DNA from 2 places in the Pseudomonas flexibilis genome. Region 1 is predicted to be linked to the other one. Evidence: predicted binding sites of a transcription regulator. Region 1 holds the regulator's gene; the other holds the start of a gene.

What was found. Region 1 encodes FliA, which starts transcription of late flagellar genes. Its sites were predicted from a motif close to CTAAAGTTTNNNNNNNNNNNGCCGNTAA; they were not measured.
Positions count from the first base shown of each region.
Region 2: PT85_RS03840 (methyl-accepting chemotaxis protein) is a predicted target of FliA. The motif match lies at 2,483-2,510, and genes of this name have one in related genera.

Region 1 covers NZ_JTAK01000002.1:347,914-359,681, forward strand. The annotation lists gene PT85_RS05415 (acyl-CoA thioesterase) at 62-475, shown strand; gene PT85_RS05420 (hypothetical protein) at 545-1,075, opposite strand; gene PT85_RS05425 (metallophosphoesterase family protein) at 1,129-3,033, opposite strand; gene PT85_RS05430 (beta-ketoacyl-ACP synthase III) at 3,214-4,335, shown strand; gene flhA (flagellar biosynthesis protein FlhA) at 4,631-6,754, shown strand; gene flhF (flagellar biosynthesis protein FlhF) at 6,771-8,036, shown strand; gene fleN (flagellar synthesis regulator FleN) at 8,127-8,960, shown strand; gene fliA (RNA polymerase sigma factor FliA) at 8,957-9,697, shown strand; gene PT85_RS05455 (chemotaxis response regulator CheY) at 9,790-10,164, shown strand; gene PT85_RS05460 (protein phosphatase CheZ) at 10,184-10,972, shown strand; gene PT85_RS05465 (chemotaxis protein CheA) at 10,983-11,768, shown strand, end outside.
Region 2 covers NZ_JTAK01000002.1:11,004-22,771, reverse strand. The annotation lists gene PT85_RS03855 (imelysin family protein) at 1-760, shown strand, start outside; gene PT85_RS03850 (DUF1513 domain-containing protein) at 907-2,004, shown strand; gene PT85_RS03845 (hypothetical protein) at 2,026-2,226, opposite strand; gene PT85_RS03840 (methyl-accepting chemotaxis protein) at 2,556-4,184, shown strand; gene PT85_RS03835 (efflux RND transporter periplasmic adaptor subunit) at 4,281-5,387, shown strand; gene PT85_RS03830 (multidrug efflux RND transporter permease subunit) at 5,395-8,448, shown strand; gene PT85_RS03825 (hypothetical protein) at 8,551-8,784, opposite strand; gene PT85_RS03820 (hypothetical protein) at 8,823-9,032, opposite strand; gene purU (formyltetrahydrofolate deformylase) at 9,029-9,880, opposite strand; gene mvaT (histone-like nucleoid-structuring protein MvaT) at 10,231-10,605, shown strand; gene PT85_RS03805 (amino acid ABC transporter ATP-binding protein) at 10,683-11,450, opposite strand; gene PT85_RS03800 (amino acid ABC transporter permease) at 11,462-11,768, opposite strand, start outside.

The sequences.
Region 1 (11,768 bases):
GGGCTGCTTTTTTCATTTGGGCGTCATGCCCACCCTTACGTGCAAGATAGAGCAAGCAGTCATGAGCACCCGCGAAGAAGAAATCCAGCGCCGTATCGAGCTGTCGACCACCTGCATCAGCAAGGCGGTGTTCCCGCCGACCACCAACCACCACGGCACCCTGTTCGGCGGCACGGCGCTGGCCTGGCTGGATGAGGTGTCGTTCATCACCGCCACGCGCTTCTGCCGCAAGCCGCTGGTGACGGTTTCCTCCGATCGCATCGACTTCAAGCATCCGATTCCGGCCGGTTCGATCGTCGAGCTGGTAGGGCGCATCATCAAGGTGGGCAACACCAGCCTGAAGGTGCAGGTGGATATCTACGTGGAAAGCATGTACGCAGATGGGCGCGAACACGCCATCACAGGCGTGTTCAGCTTCGTGGCGGTGGGTGACGACAATCGACCGGTGCCGGTGCTGCCGGTCGAGAGAGCCTGATAGCGTGGGAGCGAATTCATTCGCGTGCCTTTCGCCGCCTCGGGTATGAATTCGCTCCCACAGGGCTGATCAGCCTTCCTGTTCGGCCTTGAGGCTCTCGTAGGCCGGCGCGGCGTAGATGCCCACCTCCACAGCCAGGTCCAGGACGCGCCGCAGGTCGCTGGCATACACCAGCACGGCCTGCAGCTCGTCATCCAGCGGCTCGCTGAAGTCGACCAGGACGTAGCCGCCCTTTTCCGGATACAGCGCGCCGAGCTGCACCTGGATGCGCTTGAGTGCTGTCAGGGCGTCGGCCTTGGCCAACTGCTTGGCCTGCAGCACGAACGTCACCTCTGGGCCAAAGGAATCGCGGATCTGCTGGAACAGTTCCTGATAAGTGTCGGCCTGGAACAGCACGGTGTCCGGCAGGCTGCCAGCCACCACCCACTCGCCCAGCGGGATGGGGAAGCTCTCGTCGTAATTGATGTCCGGGTTGGCGGCCAGGAACCCCTCGGGGTCGGCATAGGCCTGCGCGGCCTCGTCGGCAATGCGCAGCACGTCCTCTTCGGCGAGGCAGCCGGAAGCGATCAGGCGGATCAGCTCGGCAAGCGAATCTTTCATGGCGGTTATCGGCATGTGAAAAAAGGGCGGCAAGGATAAACCCAAAGCCGTGTTCAGTCCCGCTTCGTGGCGACGAAGCGCGTCGGCTCGCTGCCGTCCGCGTTGAGCTGCAGCACTTCCCGGGGGCGGCCCCGATCATCAAGCAGTACCTGCCCGATGCCCGCACCGTTCCACAGGCGCTCGCCGCGCTGGCTGCGGCTCGGAATGCGCGGGGTGATCGCCAGGTGGCGCCGCTTGGTGAGCAGGTTGAGCGGTGAGCGAGGCGCGTAGAGCCAGCGGTTCAGGCGGTCGAACCAGTCGAGCAGGCGGCGCGGGAATTCGTTCTTGATGCCGCTACTGGTGATCTGCCAGATCCGTGGTCCGCGTGCACGGCGCACCGCCACGTCGTACATGAACGAGTAGTGCACATCGCCGGAAAGGATCACGTAGTTGCCCGGGGTGCGGGAGTGGCAAAAGATGTTGAGCAGGGTATGCGAGGCGCCGGGGTGGGCCATCCAGTTCTCGGCATCCACCAGCAGTGGGTGGCCGAACCAGGTGAAGATGCGCTGGATCACCTCGATGAGCTTCACGCCGAACACCGGGGTGGCCGAGACGATCACCGCGCTACGGTGATCCAGCAACTGTTGCTGGAAGTCGCTCAGGGCTTCCCAGTCCATCAGGCCCGATGGTCGGCTTGGGTGACGCTCGCTGCGCCAGCGCTGGGTACGGGTATCGAGCACGATCAGCGCCGGCTCGCCCGGCACGACATAGCCCCAGCGATTGAAATGGAACAGCGCGGTCAGGTAGTCATCATGGGCCTTGCCGGGCAGCTTGCCCTGGGGATCCACACTGGCCAGCAGGCGGGCCGCGCCTTCCAATGGTTCGGCGCAGGCGTCCGGGTCGTTGCCCCAGCCCTGCCCGAGCAGGTAGCCGAGCAGGGCGTTGCCGATGATGCGGCGCGAGAAGGGGTGGCCATAGGCGCTGGTTTCCCAGCTGGCCGACAGGTTCCAGTCATCGGAGACGTCATGGTCGTCGAAGATCATCAGGGTCGGCAGGTGCGCCAGGCTGCGCGCGATCTGTGGCAAGCCGTCGATGAAGTGACCCAGTCGTCCGCGCTCCTGCTCGTAACGCGTGGCGTCCGCCGGCGCCAGGGCGGGTGCCTGCAGGTCGATCAGAGACCACGGAGTCGGTGACCAGACCAGCAGGTACATGGCCAGCATCTCGGCGAGGCTGATCAGGTGGTTGTGCGCATTGGCGCTGGTGAAGATGGGCTTCTCCACACCGCCAAAGAACCGCTCGCGCAGCGGTTCGTTGCGGCGAAAGGCCGGCAGCAGCGCTTCGCGCCGGTAGAAGGTATCCGGGTGGCGGTACAACTGGTCGGTATCGCTGACCACCGCGCCGTCCAGGTATTCGCCGAACAGGCCCAGGCGCTCGATCAGCCGATGGATGGCCGCCAGGGTCGGTCCGGCCACGTCATCGGCATAGACCTGGTCGCCGCTCATCAGCAGCAGGCTGGGGCGGGCTTGTGGTTCCGTGGTCCGGGCCAGCAGGGCGTCGACCTGCAGCAGGCCGTCCGGGCAGGCGGAATGCGGTTTGCGGCATGAGCCGTGCAGGAGATTGTCCAGTCGCTCGCGCAGGACGAAATTCGGACGCTCTTCTCCGGGATAGAGCAGATGCGGCGCCCATTGGGCGATGCCCTGGCCGTCGACGGTCAGGTCGTAGCGAATCAGGCGGTCCGGCGGCAGGGGCTCGGGCAGCGCGATGTCCAGCAGGTGCAGCACCGCGTGTTGGCCGAAGCGCAGGCGGCGGCAGCTCTCGCTCAGGGGAAGCGTGCGCACTGTGTCGCCGGCGTCGAGGTGCAGGGTCAGGTTCAGCTCCCGGCTGCCGACCAGCCAGATCAGCAGGCGATCGGGCGTGCAGCGTCGCAGCACGGGGCCGGCGAGGACGGAGGGAAGAGGGGGCGCTAGGGTGTCGGACATCGTTCGATTACAGCGGAGTGCAGCAGGCGCTGCAGGAAACAGGGTGCAGGGCGCCTTGGATAGCCGGCTGCGCATGATGCGCGGGATGAATCGGGCAGGGAAGTCTGGCGGTAAGGTTTGAAATTTTCGGGCACAATATCGTCACATTTATTACATGAACACCAGCCAAGAGGACCGACAGTGCATAACGTCGTGATCAGCGGTACCGGCTTGTATACCCCGTCCCAGAGCATCAGCAATGATGAGCTGGTGGCTGCCTTCAATGCCTACGTCCAGCAGTTCAATGCCGAGAACGCCGACGCCATCGCGCGTGGCGATGTCCAGCCGCTGAGCGAGTCCAGCGCCGCTTTCATCGAGAAGGCCTCGGGCATCAAGAGCCGGTACGTGACCGACAAGGCCGGGATTCTCGATCCGCAGCGCATGACCCCGCGCATCCCGGAGCGCTCCGACGACGAGTGGAGCATTCTCTGCGAGATGTCGGTGGCTGCGGCCCGCGAGGCGCTGGCGCGTGCCGGTCGCACCGCCGCCGACATCGACGCGGTGATCGTCGCCTGTTCCAACCTGCAGCGTCCGTATCCGGCCATTGCCATCGAGGTTCAAGCCGCGCTGGGCATCCAGGGTTTCGGTTATGACATGAACGTGGCCTGTTCCTCCGCCACCTTCGGTCTGCAGGCCGCGGCCAACGCCGTGCAGCTCGGCCAGGCCCGGGCCGTGCTGATGGTCAACCCGGAAATCTGCACCGGTCACCTGAACTTCCGCGACCGCGACAGCCACTTCATCTTCGGCGATGCCGCCACGGCGGTGATTGTCGAGCGCGCCGACCAAGCCGCCTCGCCGCACCAGTGGGAGATCGTCGGGACCAAGTTGGTCACCCAGTTCTCCAACAACATCCGCAACAACTTCGGCTTCCTGAACCGCTGCGCCGAGGAAGGCGTCGGGGCGCGCGACAAGCTGTTCGTCCAGGAAGGGCGCAAGGTGTTCAAGGAAGTCTGCCCGATGGTGGCGGAGCTGATCGCAGCGCACCTGCAGGACGTCGGCGTACCGGTGACCGAGGTGAAGCGCTTCTGGCTGCACCAGGCCAACCTGAACATGAACCAGCTGATTGCCCGTCGACTGCTGGGGCGCGACGCCGAAGCCCATGAGGCGCCGGTGATCCTGGACACCTATGCCAACACCAGTTCGGCAGGTTCGGTGATCGCCTTCCACAAGCACCAGGACGATCTGCCTGCCGGCTCGGTGGGTGTGCTGAGCTCCTTCGGCGCGGGCTATTCCATTGGCAGCGTGGTGCTGCGCAAGCGCTGATACATCCCTGCTGGAAAGCATCGGGGCTGAAGCCCCTCCTGCGGACATGCGGATCACCGCTTTGGCAGGAGGGGCTTCAGCCCCGAGCTTTTTTGGGCGCCAGCTTTCGAAGGCGGAACATGGGTTTTGCCTGACGCAACGGCGATGCCTCGGTTGGCGGCCAGAAAAGCGCTGGCCGACGGAACTTTTTTGGTTTTTCTCCGTCGCCACCCCGCAAGTTGGACGGCTTCTTGCTATCACTCCTGCGCGTTTGTGATGCGCGTCAAAAAATTGTTTCAGCGAGTGGGAGAAGCGGGTGGATCGCACGCGGTTGACGAACTTGCGCGGCAACCTGGCCAGTCTGAGCCGGGGCAATCTGGGCGTGCCGCTGCTGGTGCTGGTGTTGCTGGGCATGATGACCCTGCCGATGCCGCCTTTCCTGCTCGACGTGTTCTTCACGTTCAACATCGCCCTGTCCATCGTCGTCCTGCTGGTCAGCGTCTATGCGCTGCGGCCGCTCGACTTCGCCGTGTTCCCGACCATCCTGCTGGTTTCCACGCTGCTGCGGCTGTCGCTGAACGTTGCCTCCACCCGCGTGGTGCTGCTGCATGGCCAGGAGGGTGAAGGCGCGGCCGGCAAGGTGATCCAGGCGTTCGGCGATGTGGTGGTCGGTGGCAACTACGTGGTCGGTGCGGTGGTGTTCGCCATCCTGGTGATCATCAACTTCGTGGTGATCACCAAGGGCGCTGGGCGCATCTCCGAAGTGAGCGCGCGCTTCACCCTGGATGCCCTGCCCGGCAAGCAGATGGCGATCGACGCCGACCTCAATGCCGGCCTGATCGATCAGGCCGAGGCCAAGAAGCGCCGCGCCGAGGTGGCGCAGGAAGCCGATTTCTACGGCTCCATGGACGGCGCCAGCAAATTCGTGCGTGGTGACGCCGTCGCCGGCCTGCTGATCATGTTCGTCACCCTGCTCGGCGGCATGGCCATCGGTACCCTGCAGTACGACCTCTCGGCGGGCGAGGCGGCGCGCATCTATTCCCTGCTGACCATCGGCGACGGCCTGGTGGCGCAGATTCCCTCGCTGCTGCTGTCCACCGCGGCGGCCATCATGGTGACCCGCGTCTCCACCTCCGAGGACATGGGTCAGCAGGTCAATCGGCAGATGTTCTCCTCGCCCAAGGCACTGGCGGTGGCGGCTGGCCTGCTGATCGTCATCGGCCTGGTGCCGGGCATGCCGCACACGCCCTTTGTCGGCCTGGGCCTGGTGGCGGCCGGCCTTGCCTGGCTGATCTGGCGCAAGGCGAACGGCAAGGCGCGCGCCGAGGCCGATGCGGCGCCGGCGCTGCCCGCCGACCAGTTGCCGGCCCTGCAGGAGCCGGAAAGCAAGGAACTCGGCTGGGAAGACGTCAATCCGGTCGATCTGGTGGGCCTGGAGGTCGGCTACCGGCTGATCCCGCTGGTCGACCGCAACCAGGGCGGCCAGTTGTTGGCGCGCATCAAGGGCGTACGCAAGAAGCTCTCCCAGGACCTGGGTTTCCTGATTCCGCCGGTACACATCCGCGACAACCTCGATCTGCTGCCCAACGCCTACCGCCTGACCCTGATGGGTGTCAGCGTGGCGGAGGCCGAGCTGTACCCGGATCGCGAGATGGCCATCAATCCGGGCCAGGTGTTCGGCACCCTGAACGGCATCGCCGGCCGCGATCCGGCGTTCGGCCTGGAGGCGGTGTGGATCGAGGGCTCGGCCCGCGAGCAGGCGCAGACCCTGGGCTACACGGTGGTGGACGCCAGTACCGTGGTCGCCACGCACCTCAACCAGGTGCTCTACAAGCACGCCCACGAACTGATCGGTCACGAAGAGGTCCAGCAGCTGCTGCAGGTGCTGGCCAAGAGCTCGCCCAAGCTGGCCGAGGAACTGGTGCCGGGCATGGTCTCGCTGTCCACCTTGCTCAAGGTGCTGCAGGCGCTGCTGCAAGAGCAGGTCTCGGTGCGGGACATCCGCAGCATCGCCGAGGCCATCGCCAGTGTGCCGGGCAAGAGTCAAGATCCCGGCGCGCTGGTGGCAGTGGTCCGCGTGGCGCTGAGCCGCGCCATCGTGCAGGGCATTGTGGGGCTAGAGCCGGAGCTTCCGGTGATCACGCTGGACCCGCGGCTGGAACAAATATTGCTTGGCAGCGTTCAGAAGGCCGGCCAGGGCGCCGATGAAGGTTTCCTCCTCGAACCCGGCATGGCGGAGAAGCTGCAGCGCTCCCTGGTGGAGACCGCGCAGCGTCAGGAAGCCCTCGGCAAGCCGGTGGTACTGCTGGTTGCCGGGCCGATCCGCGCCATGCTCTCCCGCTTTGCACGTCTGGCTGTACCCAGCCTGCATGTGCTGTCCTACCAGGAAGTGCCGGACAACAAGCAGGTCACCATCGTCGCCACCGTAGGCCAGAACTAACCGAGGTATTCCGACCATGCAGGTCAAACGCTTCTTCGCCGCCGACATGCGCCAGGCCATGAAGCTGGTGCGTGACGAACTGGGCGCCGATGCCGCGATCATCGGCAATCGTCGTCTGGCCGGTGGTGTCGAGCTGGTCGCGGCGCTGAACTATCAGCTGCCCAATGAACTGGTGCGCGAGCCCAACCTGCAGCTGGAAGCCGAGCTGCGCAAGACCCAGGAAATGATTGCCTCCGCCCAGGTGGAGATGGCCATCCGCAGCGAAAGCGAGCAGACCCAGCCGGCACCGGTCGCGCCGGTCGCCCCGCCGGGGCCGCGTCGCGATCCGGAGAGCACCGAAGGCATGCTGGATGCGGTGCGCAGTGAGCTGACCGGTCTGCGCGAGCTGATCGAGATGCAGCTGGGCACCATGGTCTGGGGCAACATCCAGGAAAATCGGCCGCTGATCGCCAACCTCTGGCGGCGCATGCAGCGCATCGGCCTGCCGGTGGATGTGTCCAAGAAGCTGATGGACGAGGTCAGTGACGAGACAGACTCGCGTCGCGCCTGGCGCATCGTGCTTGCCCATCTGGCGCGCAGCCTGATCGTGCCCGAGCGCGAGCCGCTGGAAGAGGGCGGCGTGATTGCCCTGGTCGGCCCGGCCGGCATGGGCAAGACCACCACGCTGGCCAAGATGGCGGCGCGCTACGTGCTCAAGCACGGCGCCAAGAATATCGCTCTGGTGAGCATGGACGGCTACCGCATCGGCGCCCAGGAACAGCTCAAGACCCTTGGCAAGATACTTAACGTGCCGGTCACCCAGGTGGAGCCCGGCGAATCGTTGATCGAGGCCCTGGAGCCGCTGAGGAAGAAGCGTCTGGTGCTGATCGACACCGCCGGCCTACCGACCGCCGATCCGGCCCTGCGCCAGCAGCTCGACGCGCTGGCCGCCGCTGATCTGAACGCCCGCAATTATCTGGTGCTGGCGGCCACCAGCCAGGAACAGGTGTTGCGTGCCACCTATCAGAGTTACAAGCGCTGCGGCCTGGCTGGCTGCGTGATCACCAAGCTTGACGAAGCACTGAGCCTGGGCGAGATCCTCGGCGTGCTGGTCAGCGAGAAGCTGCCCCTGGCCTACCTGGCCGACGGGCCGCGCATTCCCGACGATCTGCATACGCCGCGCAGCCACCAGCTGGTGAGCCGTGCCGTGCGCATGCAGATGTCCGAAGATCCCAGCGAGGATCTGATGGCCGACATGTTCGCCGGCCTATACAACAACACCACGGCGCGTCGCGTCGGATAAGAATCAGGGGAAGCGGCTGGCTAGCCAGACCCTTCGCGCCGCGGCGCGAACAAGGACAGCAGGCCAGACTGGCGAATCAGTGGAGAGAACATGGGTAGCTTGCACCCCGTACAGGTGATCGCCGTGACCGGCGGCAAGGGTGGTGTTGGGAAGACCAGCGTCTCGGTCAACCTGGCGCTGGCCCTGGCCGACCTCGGCCGCCGGGTGATGCTGCTGGACGCCGACCTTGGCCTGGCCAACGTCGACGTGATGCTGGGCCTGACGCCCAAACGCAACCTGGCCGACGTGATCGAGGGCGAGTGCGAACTGCGCGACGTCATCTTGCAGGGGCCCGGCGGTATCCGCATCGTGCCGGCCTCCTCGGGCGCGGCCAACATGGTGCGCCTGACCAGTCAGCAACATGCCGGGCTGATCCAGGCGTTCAGCGACATCAGCGACAGCATTGACGTACTGATCATCGACACCGCCGCCGGTATCGGCGACGGCGTGATCAGCTTCGTGCGTGCGGCCCAGGAAGTATTGCTGGTGGTCACCGACGAGCCCACCTCGATCACCGACGCCTATGCCCTGGTGAAACTGCTCAACCGCGACTACGGCCTGAGCCGCTTCCGCGTGCTGGCCAACATGACGCACACCCCCGAGGAAGGCCGCAACCTCTACGCCAAGCTGACCAAGGTCACCGAGCGCTTCCTCGACGTGGCGCTGCAATACGTGGGGGCGATTCCCGCCGACGAGCTGGTGCGCAAATCCGTGCAGAAACAGCGCGCCGTGTACGAGGCCTACCCGCGTTCCAAGTGTGCGCAGGCCTACCGCGCGGTCGCCCAGAAGGTGGACAGCTGGCCGTTGCCGGCCAATCCGCGCGGCCACCTGGAGTTTTTCGTCGAGCGTCTGGTGAACAGGCCCACAACAGGTTCTTCCGCATGAGCTCACCCGTTCACATGTACAGCCATGCCCAGTCCCGTGACTCCCAGTACCAGCTGATCGAGCGCTACGCGCCGCTGGTCAAGCGGATCGCCTACCACCTGCTCGGCCGCCTGCCGGCCAGCGTGCAGGTCGAGGATCTGATGCAGGCCGGCATGATCGGTCTGCTGGAGGCGGCGAAGAAATACGATTCGGGCAAGGGTGCCAGTTTCGAGACGTATGCCGGCATCCGCATCCGTGGCGCCATGCTCGACGAGGTGCGCAAGGGTGACTGGGCGCCGCGTTCGGTGCATCGCAACAGCCGCATGGTCAGCGACGCCATCCGCGTGGTGGAGGCCAGAACCGGCCGCGACGCTAAAGATCACGAGGTTGCTGCCGAACTCCAGTTAAGTCTCGAAGAGTATTACGCGATCCTCAACGACACCCTGGGGAGTCGCCTGTTCAGTTTCGATGACCTGTTGCAGGAGGGCGAGGGCGGCGGTGCGCTGGAAGATATCGAGCACTCCCACCCGAGCCCTTCGCGCGAGCACGAGGACCAGCGCTTCCAGAATGCGCTGAGCGAAGCGATCGCCAACCTTCCGGAGCGCGAGCGCCTGGTGCTGTCGCTGTATTACGACGAAGAACTGAATCTCAAGGAAATCGGTGAGGTACTGGGGGTCAGCGAATCCCGCGTCAGCCAGTTGCACAGCCAGTGCGCCGCCCGTTTGCGGGCCCGGCTGGGCGAATGGCGGGCTCGCTGACAGGGCTTGCCGGTTTTCTGAAGAAGGGGACGCAGTCGGGATGACCCGGCTGCGTTTTTGGACTGTATGGAGGTCGACCGTTGGACAAAAACATGAAGATTCTCATCGTGGACGATTTCTCGACGATGAGGCGGATCATCAAGAACCTGCTCCGTGACCTGGGCTTCACCAACACCACCGAAGCTGACGACGGCCTCACCGCCCTGCCGATGCTGCAGAGCGGCAACTTCGACTTCCTGGTGACTGACTGGAACATGCCGGGCATGAATGGCATCGACCTGCTGCGCGCGGTGCGTGCCGATGAGCGCCTGAAGCACCTGCCGGTGCTGATGGTGACCGCTGAAGCCAAGCGCGACCAGATCATCGAGGCAGCCCAGGCCGGTGTGAACGGCTATGTGGTCAAGCCGTTCACCGCCCAGGGACTGAAGGACAAGATCGAGAAGATCTTCGAACGCGTCAGCGGCTGAACAGCGCCTTGGGGGCATGATGGAGCAGCACACAGATCCAAGGGGCGAGCTCGAAGCGAGCCTGATGGACAATGCACGGGAGCTGATTCGCAGCCTTGAGCAACGCGACTTCGGCGATGCCGTGCAGATCATCAACGAGCTGAACAAGGTGCGTGACCGTGGCCTGTACCAGGCCGTGGGGCGGCTGACGCGCAAGTTGCACACCGCGATCGTCAGCTTCCATATCGACCCGAATTTCCCCGAGTCGCGGGAGATGTCGGAGATCGCCGATGCCACCGAGCGCCTGAACTACGTTGTGTCGATGACCGAGCGCGCGGCCAATCGCACCATGGACCTGGTCGAGGCCACCGCGCCGGTGATCAGTCGGCTGAACGACGACGCCCGCGAGTTGCGTACCGATTGGCAGCGCTTCATGCGTCGCGAGATGGATGCCGAAGGCTTTCGCCAGCTGGTCAAGCGGGTCGAGCAGTTCTTTGTCCGCAGCGAACGCGAAAGCGAGAAGGTCGGCGCGCAGCTGAACGAGATCATGCTGGCGCAGGACTATCAGGACCTCACCGGCCAGGTCATCAAGCGGGTCACCAATCTGGTCACCGAGGTCGAGCGCGATCTGGTCGAACTGATGCTGATGGCCAGCCAGGTGGACAACTTCGCGGGCATCCAGCACGACCATGCCCAGCTGCGGGCGGAGCTCGATCAACAGAAACAACCCTCGCAGGGTGAAGGTCCGCAGATCCATGCCGATAAACGGGAAGATGTCGTCAGCAATCAGGACGACGTGGACGATCTGCTTTCCAGTCTAGGGTTTTAAGGGGCACGTAATGGGCGTCGATGCCGATGATGAGATCCTTCAGGATTTCCTGGTAGAAGCCGGCGAGATTCTCGAACAGTTGTCCGAACAGCTGGTGGAGTTGGAGAGCCGTCCGGATGACATGGATCTGCTCAACGCGATCTTCCGCGGCTTTCACACCGTCAAGGGCGGCGCGGGCTTCCTGCAGCTGAACGAGCTGGTGGAATGCTGCCACAGCTCGGAAAACGTCTTCGACATGCTGCGCAAGGGCGTGCGCCTGGTCGACGCCGAGCTGATGGACGTGGTGCTGCAGGGCCTGGACGCCATCAACGGCATGTTCGCCCAGGTGCGTGAAGGCAGCGAGCTCACGCCGGCCAGCCCGGAGCTGCTCGAAGCGCTGCACCGCCTGGCCGATCCGGCCGCCGCGCCCGCCGCGCCCGTTGCACCGACCCCGGTGCCTGCCGCGCCCGCACCCGGTCCCGTGGCGACGGAAAAGGAACAGGACCTGACCGACGCCGAGTTCGAAAGCCTGCTGGACGCCATTGGTGGCCCCGAAACGGCGGCTGACGGCGGCGAGTCCGCTGGCGACGAGATCACCGACGCCGAGTTCGAGAACCTCCTCGACCAACTGCACGGCAAGGGCCAGTTCAAGCCCGAGACGTTGCCGGCCAGCGATGCCGCCGCCGGTGACAGCATCACCGAATCCGAATTCGAGAACCTGCTCGACCAGCTGCATGGCAAGGGTCAGTTCAAGCCTGACGTTCTGGCAGGCCAGGAGCAGGCGCCAGCAGCCGGTAAGACGGCCGCTGGCGACGAC
Region 2 (11,768 bases), 340 kb from region 1:
GCCGGACAAGAAGAACCTGGTGGCCCGCCAGGTCGAGGCCCTGCTCAACAGCCAGCCGCAGCTGACCCAGGCCGAGCTGGACAAGGGCAGCGTGGTGGTCCAGGGCCTCACTGCCTATGAGTACGTGCTGTTCGACCCGAACATCGACCTCGGCGACAGCGCCGTCCAACAGCGCTACTGCCCTCTGCTGATCGCCATCGGCAACCACCAGCAGGCGCTCAGCAGCGACGTGCTGGCGCGCTGGAAGGATGAGGACGGCATGCAGGCGCGCCTGCGCAGCTTCCCCAACGACCGCTACGCCGACGCCCAGGAAGCGGTCTCCGACCTGCTGCGCACCCAGGTGTCGGCCATCGATGGCCTGAAGAAGAAGCTGGGCGCACCGCTGGGCCGCCAGAGCAAGGGCGTGCCGCAGCCCTACCAGGCCGAGGCCTGGCGCAGCGGTGCCAGCCTGGCCATCCTGGCAGCCGCCGTGGACAGCGCCGAGCGCCTCTGGCAAGGCGCCAACCAGGACGGTCTGCGCAGCCTGCTGAACAGCGAGCACAGCGAACTGGCCACGCGGATCGGTGCGGCCTATGCCGACACCCGGCAGCGCCTGGGCGCACTGGACCAGCCGCTCGGTCAGTTGCTGGCCGACGAGGCCGGACGCACCGCGCTGAACGCGCTGTACGACAGCCTGAACCGCTTGCATCGCCTGCAGGAAGGCGAACTGGCCCGTGCGCTGGGCATCCAGATCGGCTTCAACGCCCACGACGGGGATTGAACGGGCTGCTTCACGCGCGAGCGCGACATGAAGGCTCGCGGACAAGTCCGCTCCCACAGGCCTGGCACTGACCTGTGGGAGCGAGCTCTTTCGCGACCTGCACCTGAAAGCCCCTTCGCTCTCCCCACTTGCCTTCGAGGAGTCTTATGCAACGCCGCACTTTCCTCGCCCTGGGCGGCCTGCTGGTCGCCGCCGGCACCGTCGGCGGCTGGACGCTGGTCCAGCGCCAGGCCACCCCACTGCTGCTCTCCGCCCGCGACGATGCCGACGGCAATCATTATGCCGTGGGCTATTACCTGGATGGTCGCGAGGCCTTCAGCACGCGCATCGCCGAGCGCTGCCACGACGTGGTACCGCACCCCAGCCTGCCACTGGCCGTGTTCGTAGGTCGCCGGCCGAGCCGCGAAAGCTACCTGATCGATACCCGCGACGGCACGCTGCTGCAGACCCTGGCCAGCCCGGCACACCGGCACTTCTACGGCCACGGCGTGTTCCACCAGGACGGTGACTGGTTCTACAGCACCGAGAACGACACCACGGACCCGGGCCGCGGCGTGCTGGGCGTCTATCGCCTGCAGGGCAACAGCCGCCTGGAGCGCGTCACGGAACACCCCACCCACGGCGTCGGCCCGCACCAGTTGCTATGGCTGCCCGACGGCGAAACCCTGGCGGTCGCCAACGGCGGCATCCGCACTGAAGCCGATAGTCGCGAGATGCTCAACCTGGACAACATGGAACCGAGCCTGGTGATCATGGGCCGCGACGGCACCCTGATCAGCAAGGAGCAGTTGCCTGAGCAGATGAACAGCGTGCGCCACATGGCGGTGGCCAGCGACGGCACCCTGGTCACCGGCCAGCAGTACGAGGGCGATCCCGAACACGCAGTACCGCTGGTGGCCATCAAGCGCCCCGGCCAGCCGTTCCAGCCCTTCCCGTTGGGCGAGGTGCAGCGCCGGGCAATGCACCAGTACACCGCCAGCGTGGCCATCCACAGCGAGCTGCGCCGGCTGGCCATCACCGCGCCGCGTGGCAACCGCTTCTATATCTGGGATCTGGACAGCACCGAGCTGCTGCTCGACGCACCGCTGCCGGACTGCGCTGGTGTGGCCGCCTCGCGCGACGGGTTCGTGGTCAGCGCCGGTGTCGGCCGCTGCCGCCACTACGACTGCCGCGGGAGCCGGATTGTCACCGAGTACCTGGAACTGCCGGCCGGCTTCTGGGACAACCACCTGCGCCTGGCCTGATACGCGCGCCGGCGCCGGAACCTAATCCTCTTGAGCGCTCCGCGCCATGGCCCGGCGGGTCAACAGCCCGCCGAGCACGCCGGCCGTGGACACCGCCCCCAGCATGATCAGCACGCGCTGGCCGGGCTGGCCGAGCAGCCACAGGCCGCAGAGCGCGAGCGCCGCCACGACCGCGGTCTTGTCAAAGGAGCGCAGCAGCCACTGCATGACAAGTGGTCTCATTGTTGGTAGTCCTCACAGGGGCTGATTGGGCAGAACGTATAGAGCCAAAACGTAGGCGATCCATGCCGGAACGCAGGATTGCCCTTCGTGGGGACAAGCGACAGCAGGCGTTGATTTCTAAAGCCATGCAGTGATGTCTGCGTTCTTTTTTTGTGACGCTTATCACGCTTACCAAAGGCCTGCCGCAGGCCACGAAAACCCTACGGGCGCTCGCGGTCACGTTGCAAACATTGCCCTGACAGACGATCGGCGGCACCTCAAGTTTGTGTAAGCAACGCCGAAACCCTGCAGAGGTCACAGATCGGCCTGCTCTCGAAGGACGTTTTCCCATGCCATTTGCCCGTTCCCTGCGCGGCCAGGTACTCACCCTGCTGGGTGGCAGCCTGCTGCTGATGCTGCTGATTGCCCTCGCCTGCTTCCAGATGCTCAACGACAGCGCCAGGTCGTATCAGCGCCTGCTGGAGGGGCCCGCCACCATCAGCCTGCGCGTGGCCTCGGCGAACATCGGCTTCAAGACCCAGGTGCAGGAATGGAAGAACCTGCTGTTGCGCAGCAGCAGCAACGATGAAGCCGCCAACTTCTGGCGCCGCTTCGAGCAGGAGGAACAGGGCGTCCAAGGGGAGCTGGGCGACCTGCTGAACCTCCCGCAGCTGAGTGGGGAGCTGCGCAGCCAACTGCAGAACCTGCAGCAGGAGCACCGGCGCATTGGCGATGCCTACCGGCAAGGTCGCCAGGCCTTTTTGAACAGCGGATTCGATGCCTCGGCCGGCGATGACGTGGTGCGCGGCATCGACCGCGAATTCAGCGACCAGTTGGAACAGCTGACCGTCACCTGGCGCGAACGGACCCAGGATCAGGTGCCCGAGCTGGAGCGCAGCACGCGCAATACCGTGGTGTTCGGCCTGCTCGTCATGCTGGCTTCGGCGGCCGTGGTCTTCGTACTGGGGCAGCTGATGCTGCGCCGCCAACTGATCGAACCCATCAACCGCCTGATCAGCCATATCGACGCCCTCAGCCAGGGTCGCCTCGGCCAGCCGGTGGACGCCCGCCGCCAGGACGAACTCGGCCGCCTGGCCCAGGCCTCCAACCGCCTGCGCGACTTCCTCACCGAGACCTTCCGCAAGCTCAAGCACAGCAGCGAAGAACTGGACAGCGCCAATCGCCAGCTCGAAGCGGTTTCGCGCAAGATGGCCAGCGACAGCCGCACCCAGTTCGAGCGCACCGACCAGGTGGCCACCGCGATGCAGGAGATGTCCGCCACAGCCCAGGAAGTCGCTCGCCACACCACCGAGGCGGCGCAGGCCGCCGACAGTGCCGACGCCGCCTGCGAGCAGGGCGAACAGGCCATGCGCCTGATGGTCAGCAGCATCGCCAGCATTCGCGAGGAAATCAGCCACACCGCGGACGTGGTGCACAGCCTGGCCAACGACAGTGCGCGCATCGGTGCGGTGCTGGAAGTGATCCACGGCATCGCTGAGCAGACCAACCTGCTGGCGCTCAACGCAGCCATCGAAGCGGCACGCGCCGGCGAGCAGGGTCGCGGCTTCGCCGTGGTGGCCGACGAAGTACGCAACCTGGCCCGCCGCACCGCCGAATCGACCGCCGAGATCCAGCAGATCATCGAGGCGGTACAGGGCGGCGCACGCAACGCGGTGCAGGCCATCGAGAGCGGCCAGCGCAGCAGCGGCGAAGGCGTCGGGCAGGTGGACCGCGCCGTCGAAATCCTGCGGGGCATCAGCGAGGCGGTGGAAGCGATTCGTGACATGAACCGGCAGATCGCCACCGCCGCCGAGGAACAGACCTCGGTCGCCGAGGAAATGACCCGCAACCTCACCGACATCACCGGTATCGCCCGGGCCAACCAGCAGCATGTGGAGCGCACCCACCAGGCCGCCGGCCAACTGCTGGAGATCTCCGCCGAGCTCGGCACGGTGACCCGGCAGATCCACCTGGACTGATCGCTGCTCCAGCGCGCCGACGAAGCGTCGCCGGCGCGCTTTGACCCCTCTAGTTCCGCTGTCTAAGGTTGATGCACCTTCGCAGGAACCTCCCTCATGGTGCTCCGCCGCATGCTGCTCATGCTTGCTGCAGTGGCTGTAGTGGTCCTGGCACTGGCTGCCTACAAGGGCTACTCGATCTATCAGCAGGTCCAGATGTTCTCCGCCCCGCCTCCGCCCATCAGCGTCGAGGCGGAACCGGCGCGCAGCCTGGCCTGGCAGCAACGCCTGCCGGCCATCGGCAGCCTGAAGGCCGTGCAGGGGGTGGATCTCACCGCGGAAATCTCCGGCACCGTCAGCGAGCTTCTGTTCCAGTCCGGCCAGCGCGTCGAGCGCGACCAGCCGCTGCTGCGCCTGAGCAGCGAGGTGGAGCAGGCCAGCCTGAAATCCGCCGAGGCCGCGCTGGCGCTGGCCAACGTCGAACGCGACCGCGCCCGCAACCTGGTCGGCCGGCAGGCCATCTCCCGCAGCGAGTACGACCGCCTGGATGCCCAGGCCCTGCAGGCCAAGGCCAACGTCGAGCAGTTGCGCGCCACCCTGGACAAGCGCCGCGTGCTGGCGCCTTTCTCCGGCCGTATCGGCCTGAGCCGGGTGGAGCGCGGCGACTTCCTCGCCGCCGGCGCGCCCATCGCCACCCTGCAGGACCTCTCCAGCCTGGAGGCGGATTTCTCCCTGCCGGAGAACCGCGCGCCCCAGCTGGCGGTTGGCCAGCGGGTGCTGATCCGCGTGGCCGCCTACCCGGACGAACGCTTCGAAGGCGAGATCATCGCCATCAACCCCCGGGTGGACGACAGCACCCGCAACCTGCAGCTGCGCGCCCGCCTCGCCAACCCCGAGGAGCGGTTGCTGCCCGGCATGTTCGCCCAGCTGGAAGTGGTGCTGCCGGGCGAGCCGCAACGCATTGTGGTGCCGGAAACCGCGGTCACCTACAGCCTGTACGGCAATGCGCTCTATGTGGTGCAGGAAAAGGACGCCGGGGACGAGCAGAAGCAGCAGGTGGCGGAGCGCCGCTTCGTGACCACCGGCGAGCGCCGTGATGGGCTGGTGGTGATCGAACAGGGCCTGCACGCCGGCGAGTGGGTGGTCACCTCCGGCCAGCTCAAGCTGGACCACGGCAGCCCGGTCACCCTGGCGCCGGCTGCCGCCCGCGCGGCCACTCCCTGAGGCGACCATGGCCCTGACCGATCCCTTCATCCGCCGCCCGGTGCTGGCCAGCGTGGTCAGCCTGCTGCTCCTGCTGCTCGGCGCGCAGGCCTTCCAGAGCCTGGCGATCCGTCAGTATCCGCAGATGGAAAGCGTGCTGGTCACCGTGACCACCGCCTATCCGGGGGCCAACGCCGAGACCATCCAGGGCTACATCACCCAGCCGCTGCAGCAGAGCCTGGCCAGTGCCGAAGGCATCGACTACATGACCTCGGTGAGCCGCCAGAACGTGTCGGTGATTTCCATCTATGCACGGATCGACAGCGATGGCGACCGGCTGTTCACCGAACTGCTGGCCAAGGCCAACGAGGTGAAGAACCGCCTTCCGCAGCAGGCCGAAGACCCGGTGCTGGCCCGCCAGGCTGCCGACTCCACGGCACTGATGTACATCAGCGTGTTCAGCGAATCGCTGTCCAACCCGCAGATCACCGACTACCTGTCGCGCGTGGTGCAACCCAAGCTGTCCACCCTGCCGGGCATTGCCGAGGCGGAAATCCTCGGCAACCAGGTGTTCGCCATGCGCCTGTGGATCGACCCGGTGCGCCTGGCGGCCCACGGCCTGACGGCCGGTGACGTGGCCGACGCGGTGCGCCGCTACAACTTCCTGTCCTCCGCCGGCGAGGTGAAGGGCGAGTACGTGGTTACCAGCCTCAATGCCGACACCGACCTGAAGACCCCGGAAGACTTCGCCGCCATCCCCCTGCGCACCGAGGGCGACAGCCGCGTGCTGCTGCGCGATGTGGCACGGGTGGAGATGGGCGCGGAAAGCTACGACAGCGTCAGCTCCTTCAACGGCATTCCCTCGGTGTACATCGGCATCAACGGCACCCCGAGCGCCAACCCGCTGGACGTGATCGACGGCGTGCGCGCCCTGCTGCCGGAACTGCAGGCCCAGCTGCCGCCCGGCCTGCGCATGGAAATTGCCTACGACGCCACACGCTTCATCCAGGCGTCCATCGACGAGGTGGTGAAGACCCTGGCCGAGGCCGTGCTGATCGTCATCCTGGTGGTGTTCCTGTTCCTCGGCTCGCTGCGTTCGGTGCTGATCCCGGTGGTGACCATCCCGCTGTCGATGATCGGCGTGCTGTTCTTCATGCAGCTGATGGGTTACTCAATCAACCTGCTCACCCTGCTGGCCATGGTGCTGGCCATCGGCCTGGTGGTGGACGACGCCATCGTGGTGGTGGAGAACATCCACCGGCATATCGAGGAAGGCCACACGCCCTACCAGGCGGCCCTGCTCGGCGCGCGAGAGATTGCCCTGCCGGTGGTGTCGATGACCATCACCCTGGCGGCCGTGTATGCGCCGATCGGCCTGCTGACCGGCATCACCGGCGTGCTGTTCAAGGAATTCGCCTTCACCCTGGCTGGCGCGGTGATCATTTCCGGCATCGTCGCGCTGACCCTGTCGCCGATGATGTGTGCCCACCTGCTGCGCCCGCATAGCCCATCGTCGGGGCTGGCCCAGCGCATCGACCGCTTGTTCGAGGGCCTGAAGAACCGCTACCGGCGCACCCTGGCCTCCACCCTGGACACGCGCCCGGTGATCCTGGTGTTCGCCGCGTTGATCCTCGCGCTGATCCCGGCACTGCTGATGTTCACCCAGAGCGAACTGGCTCCCGACGAGGACCAGGGCGTGATCTTCATGATGTCCAGCGCGCCGCAGGCCACCAATCTGGACTACCTGAACAAGTACACGGAGGGCTTCCAGCCGATCTTCCAAAGCTTTCCGGAGTATTACTCCGCGTTCCAGATCAACGGCTTCGACGGCGTGCAGAGCGGCATCGGCGGTTTCCTGCTCAAGCCTTGGGACGAACGGCAGCGTACCCAGATGGAGCTACTCCCCCAAGTGCAGGCGCGCCTCAACGAGATACCCGGCCTGCAGGTCTTCGGCTTCAACCTGCCCTCGCTGCCCGGCACGGGCGAGGGCTTGCCGTTCCAGTTCGTCATCAACACCGCCAACGATTACGAACTGCTGCTGGACGTGGCCGAACGGGTGAAGAAGCACGCCGAGGAATCGGGCAAGTTCGCCTTCCTGGACGTCAACCTGGCGTTCGACAAACCGGAGCTGGTGGTGGAGATCGACCGCCAGAAGGCGGCGCAGATGGGCGTGTCCATGCAGAGCTTGGGACAGACCCTGGCGATCCTGCTGGGTGAGGGCGAGATCAACCGCTTCACCGTGGAGGGCCGCAGCTACAAGGTGATCGCCCAGGTCGAGCGGGAGTTCCGTGCCGATCCGGGCTGGCTGAACAGCTACTACGTGCGCAACGAAGAAGGCCAGATGCTGCCGCTGTCCACCGTGATCCACACCTACCTCCGTGCCCGCCCCACGCAGCTGTTCCAGTTCCAGCAGCTCAACGCGGCCACCATCCAGGGCGTGCCGATCGTCAGCATGGGCGAGGCCATCGAGACCCTGCGGCAGATCACCCGGGAAGAAGCGCCGCGTGGCTACACCTTCGACTACGCTGGGCCGGCGCGCCAGTTCGTGCAGGAAGGCAGCGCCCTGTACGTGACCTTCGCCCTGGCGGTGGCCATCATCTTCCTGGTGCTGGCCGCCCAGTTCGAGAGTTTCCGCGATCCGCTGGTGATCCTGGTGACGGTGCCGCTGTCGATCTGTGGTGCGCTGATCCCGCTGTTCCTCGGCCTGGCGAGCATGAACATCTACACCCAGGTGGGACTGGTGACGCTGATCGGTCTGATCAGCAAGCATGGCATCCTGATCGTCGAGTTCGCCAACCAGTTGCGCGAGCGGCATGGCTGGGGCGCCCGCAAGGCGGTGGAGGAAGCGGCGGCCATCCGCCTGCGTCCGGTGCTGATGACCACCGCGGCGATGGTCTGCGGCATGATCCCGCTGCTGCTGGCCAGCGGCGCCGGTGCGGTAAGTCGCTTCAACATCGGCCTGGTGATTGCCAGCGGCATGACCGTCGGCACCCTGTTCACCCTGTTCGTGCTGCCCAGCGTCTATACCCTGCTGGCCGGGCGGCATGCGCAGGTCGCCGAGCCGCAAGGCGAACCCGCGTAGGGCGCAACGTCGTTTTGGCCGCCCCACAAATGAAAAGCCCCGCAGGCAGAACGCCGCGGGGCTGTCGAGTGCTACCGGCTCGTCTTTCCGTCGCCGTCGGTCTCATCCCTCCGACCGGCGTCCCTGCGACAATGCGAACAGCAACAGCAGCAGTTCATCTCCCGGTTCAACCTGGGCCATCTTCGCGCGCACATTGGGCGGCATCGGGCATTGCTTCATTCCCTTGCTGACTCCATGCACAACCCCCGGTCCCGGTTCGTGCCAGGCGGCCGCCGCCGCCGAGGCCACGCCCAATGCACACACGAGAAACAGGCCCCGTGCGTTGCCAGGCTTCATGGCAGCATCCTCTGGGTGCCAGTACAGCCCTGAGAACGTTAGCCCAGCGCTGCCGCTGCGGTGCTGTCCTGTGACCGATGGTCCTGTTCGCCCTCGGCCGAGCGCTGCCACTCGGCCCAGAGCGCGGCGGCATCGCTGAACTCGGTGCCCAGGTCATCGCCCATTTGCTCCGGATCGAAACGCTGCAGGCAGCCCTCGCCAAGGGTCGGCGGGGCGCTGGCGGCGGCGCGCTCGAACGGGTCGCTCAATCGAACACCACGGTCTTGTTGTCGTGGACCAGCACACGGTCCTCCAGGTGGAAGCGCAGACCGCGCGCCAGCACCAGTTTCTCCACGTCCTTGCCCAGGCGCACCATCGTCTCGATGCTGTCGCGGTGCGTCACGCGCTCCACGCCCTGCTCGATGATGGGGCCGGCATCCAGCTCCTCGGTGACGTAGTGGCAGGTGGCGCCGATCAGCTTCACACCGCGCAGCGAGGCCTGGTGATAAGGCTTGGCGCCGACAAACGAGGGCAGGAAGCTGTGATGGATGTTGATCACCTGGTGGCGATAGCGCTGGCACAGGTCCGGCGGCAGGATCTGCATGTAGCGGGCCAGCACCACGGTATCGGAGCTGTACTCGTCGATCAGCTGCGACACCTGCTCGAAGGCCGGCTGTTTGTTGGCCGGATCGACCGGCACATGATGGAAGGGAATACCGTGCCACTCCACCATGCTGCGCAGGTCGTCGTGGTTGGAGATGACGCAGGGAATCTCGCAATCCAGCTCGTCGCTGCGCCAGCGATGCAGCAGGTCGGCCAGGCAATGGGATTCACGGCTGGCCATCAGCACCACGCGACGCTTCTGCGCGGAGTCGGCAATGCGCCACTCCATGGAAAACTCGCGGGCAATGGGCGCGAAGGCCTGGCGGAAGCCGTCCAGATCGAAGGGCAGCGAGTCGGCCCGGATCTCGTGACGCATGAAGAACCAGCCGCTCTGGTGATCCGAGTGGTGGCTGGCCTCGGTAATCCAGCCGTTATAGGTCGCCAGGAAATTACTGACCTTGGCAACAATACCGACGCGATCAGGGCAGGCGATTACCAGCCGGAACGTGCGCATGTGGGGAACTCCAGAATTGCAAAGGGGCCAATTCTAGCCATCCGCACGAAGGGCTGCATAGCCGCGTGTACTACCCGTTGGCACGCACGGTCCGGGGCGCCTCGCGCCAGCGTTTGCCACCTAATTACCAGCAGGTCGCCATTATGCAATACGCGTCACGGCATACAACCGGCTGGCTCCTGCAAATATCCCGAGTTTTTCTAACACGGTGTATTCATGCAGACACCGCCCTCATAATGTGAAGCCACCCCCGGAAAACAATCTTTGTAATAGGTCTTTCAGTTTACTTGCTGAATTTGTCTGACTATCATTTGCCGACGAATCCTGCCTCATTTCCAAAAGGAAAAAACATGTCTCTTATTTCCGAATTCCGCGCCACTGAAGAAGCCATCAAGGAACTGCAGGAACGCCTGAAGGCCATGCAGCAGGATGGAAAGCTGCAGAAGGAAATCGAATTCGAGAAGAACCTGCGCGATCTGATGGCTCAGTATGGCAAGTCGCTGCCCGATATCATCGCCATCCTCGACCCGGCCTCCGCCTCGCGTACTCGCGCGGCAGCCAAGGCCGCACCGGCCGCCAAACGCGCCCGCAAGGTCAAGCAGTATCGCAACCCGCACACCAATGAAGTCATCGAAACCAAGGGCGGCAACCACAAGATCCTGAAAGAGTGGAAAGCCAAGTGGGGTTCCGACGAAGTGGAAGGCTGGGCCACCCTGCTCGGCTGATTCCCCGCGGCACATGAAAACGCCAGCATATGCTGGCGTTTTTCATTTCTAGCGACGGAGCAATCAATCGCTCCGCTCTAATAAAGGATCTGCCCGAGGAACAGGCGAGTCCGCTCGTTCTGGGGATGATGGAAGAAGGTCTCCGGATCGGCCTGCTCGACGATCTCTCCGCGGTCCATGAATATCACCCGATTGGCTACCGTGCGGGCAAAGCCCATTTCGTGAGTCACGCACAGCATGGTCATGCCGCTTTCCGCCAGCGCGATCATGGTATCCAACACCTCCTTGACCATTTCCGGATCAAGGGCGGAAGTCGGCTCGTCGAATAGCATGATCTTGGGTTTCATGCACAACGCCCGGGCGATCGCCACTCGTTGCTGCTGGCCGCCGGACAATTGGCCGGGATACTTGTTGGCCTGTTCGGGAATACGCACCTTCTCCAGGTAATACATGGCGACTTCCTCGGCCTCGCGGCGCGGCAGCTTGCGCACCCACATCGGCGCCAGGGTGCAGTTCTGCAATACCGTGAGATGCGGGAACAGATTGAAGTGCTGAAACACCATGCCTACTTCGCTGCGGATCGCTTCTATCTGCTTCAGATCGCGGGTGAGTTCCACCCCTTCGACGAGTATTTTCCCGGCCTGGTGTTCCTCCAGCCGGTTTATGCAGCGAATGGTGGTGGACTTTCCCGAGCCGGAAGGTCCGCAAATAACGATGCGCTCGCCACGTCGCACCTGAAGATTGATGTCCTTGAGCACATGGAACTGACCGTACCACTTGTTCACATCGATCATCTCGATCATCAGCTTCTCGCCGGACGCGGTCTGCGGGGTCGCTGGGTTCATGGTCCACTCCTTTAATGCCGATGGCCGGTTTCCAGTCTTCGCTCCAGGCGCTGCGAATAACGGGAAATCCCGAAACAGAAGATCCAGTACACCACCGCCGCGAATACATAGCCCTCGGTGGACATGCCCAACCAGGCCGGGTCCGCAGTGGCGCGCTTGATGCTGTTGAGGAAGTCGAACAGGCCGATGATGATCACCAGGCTGGTGTCCTTGAACAGCGCGATGAAGGTGTTGACGATGCCGGGGATGACCAGCTTGAGCGCCTGCGGCAACACTACCAGGCCCATCATGCGCCAGTACCCGAGCCCCATCGCCTGG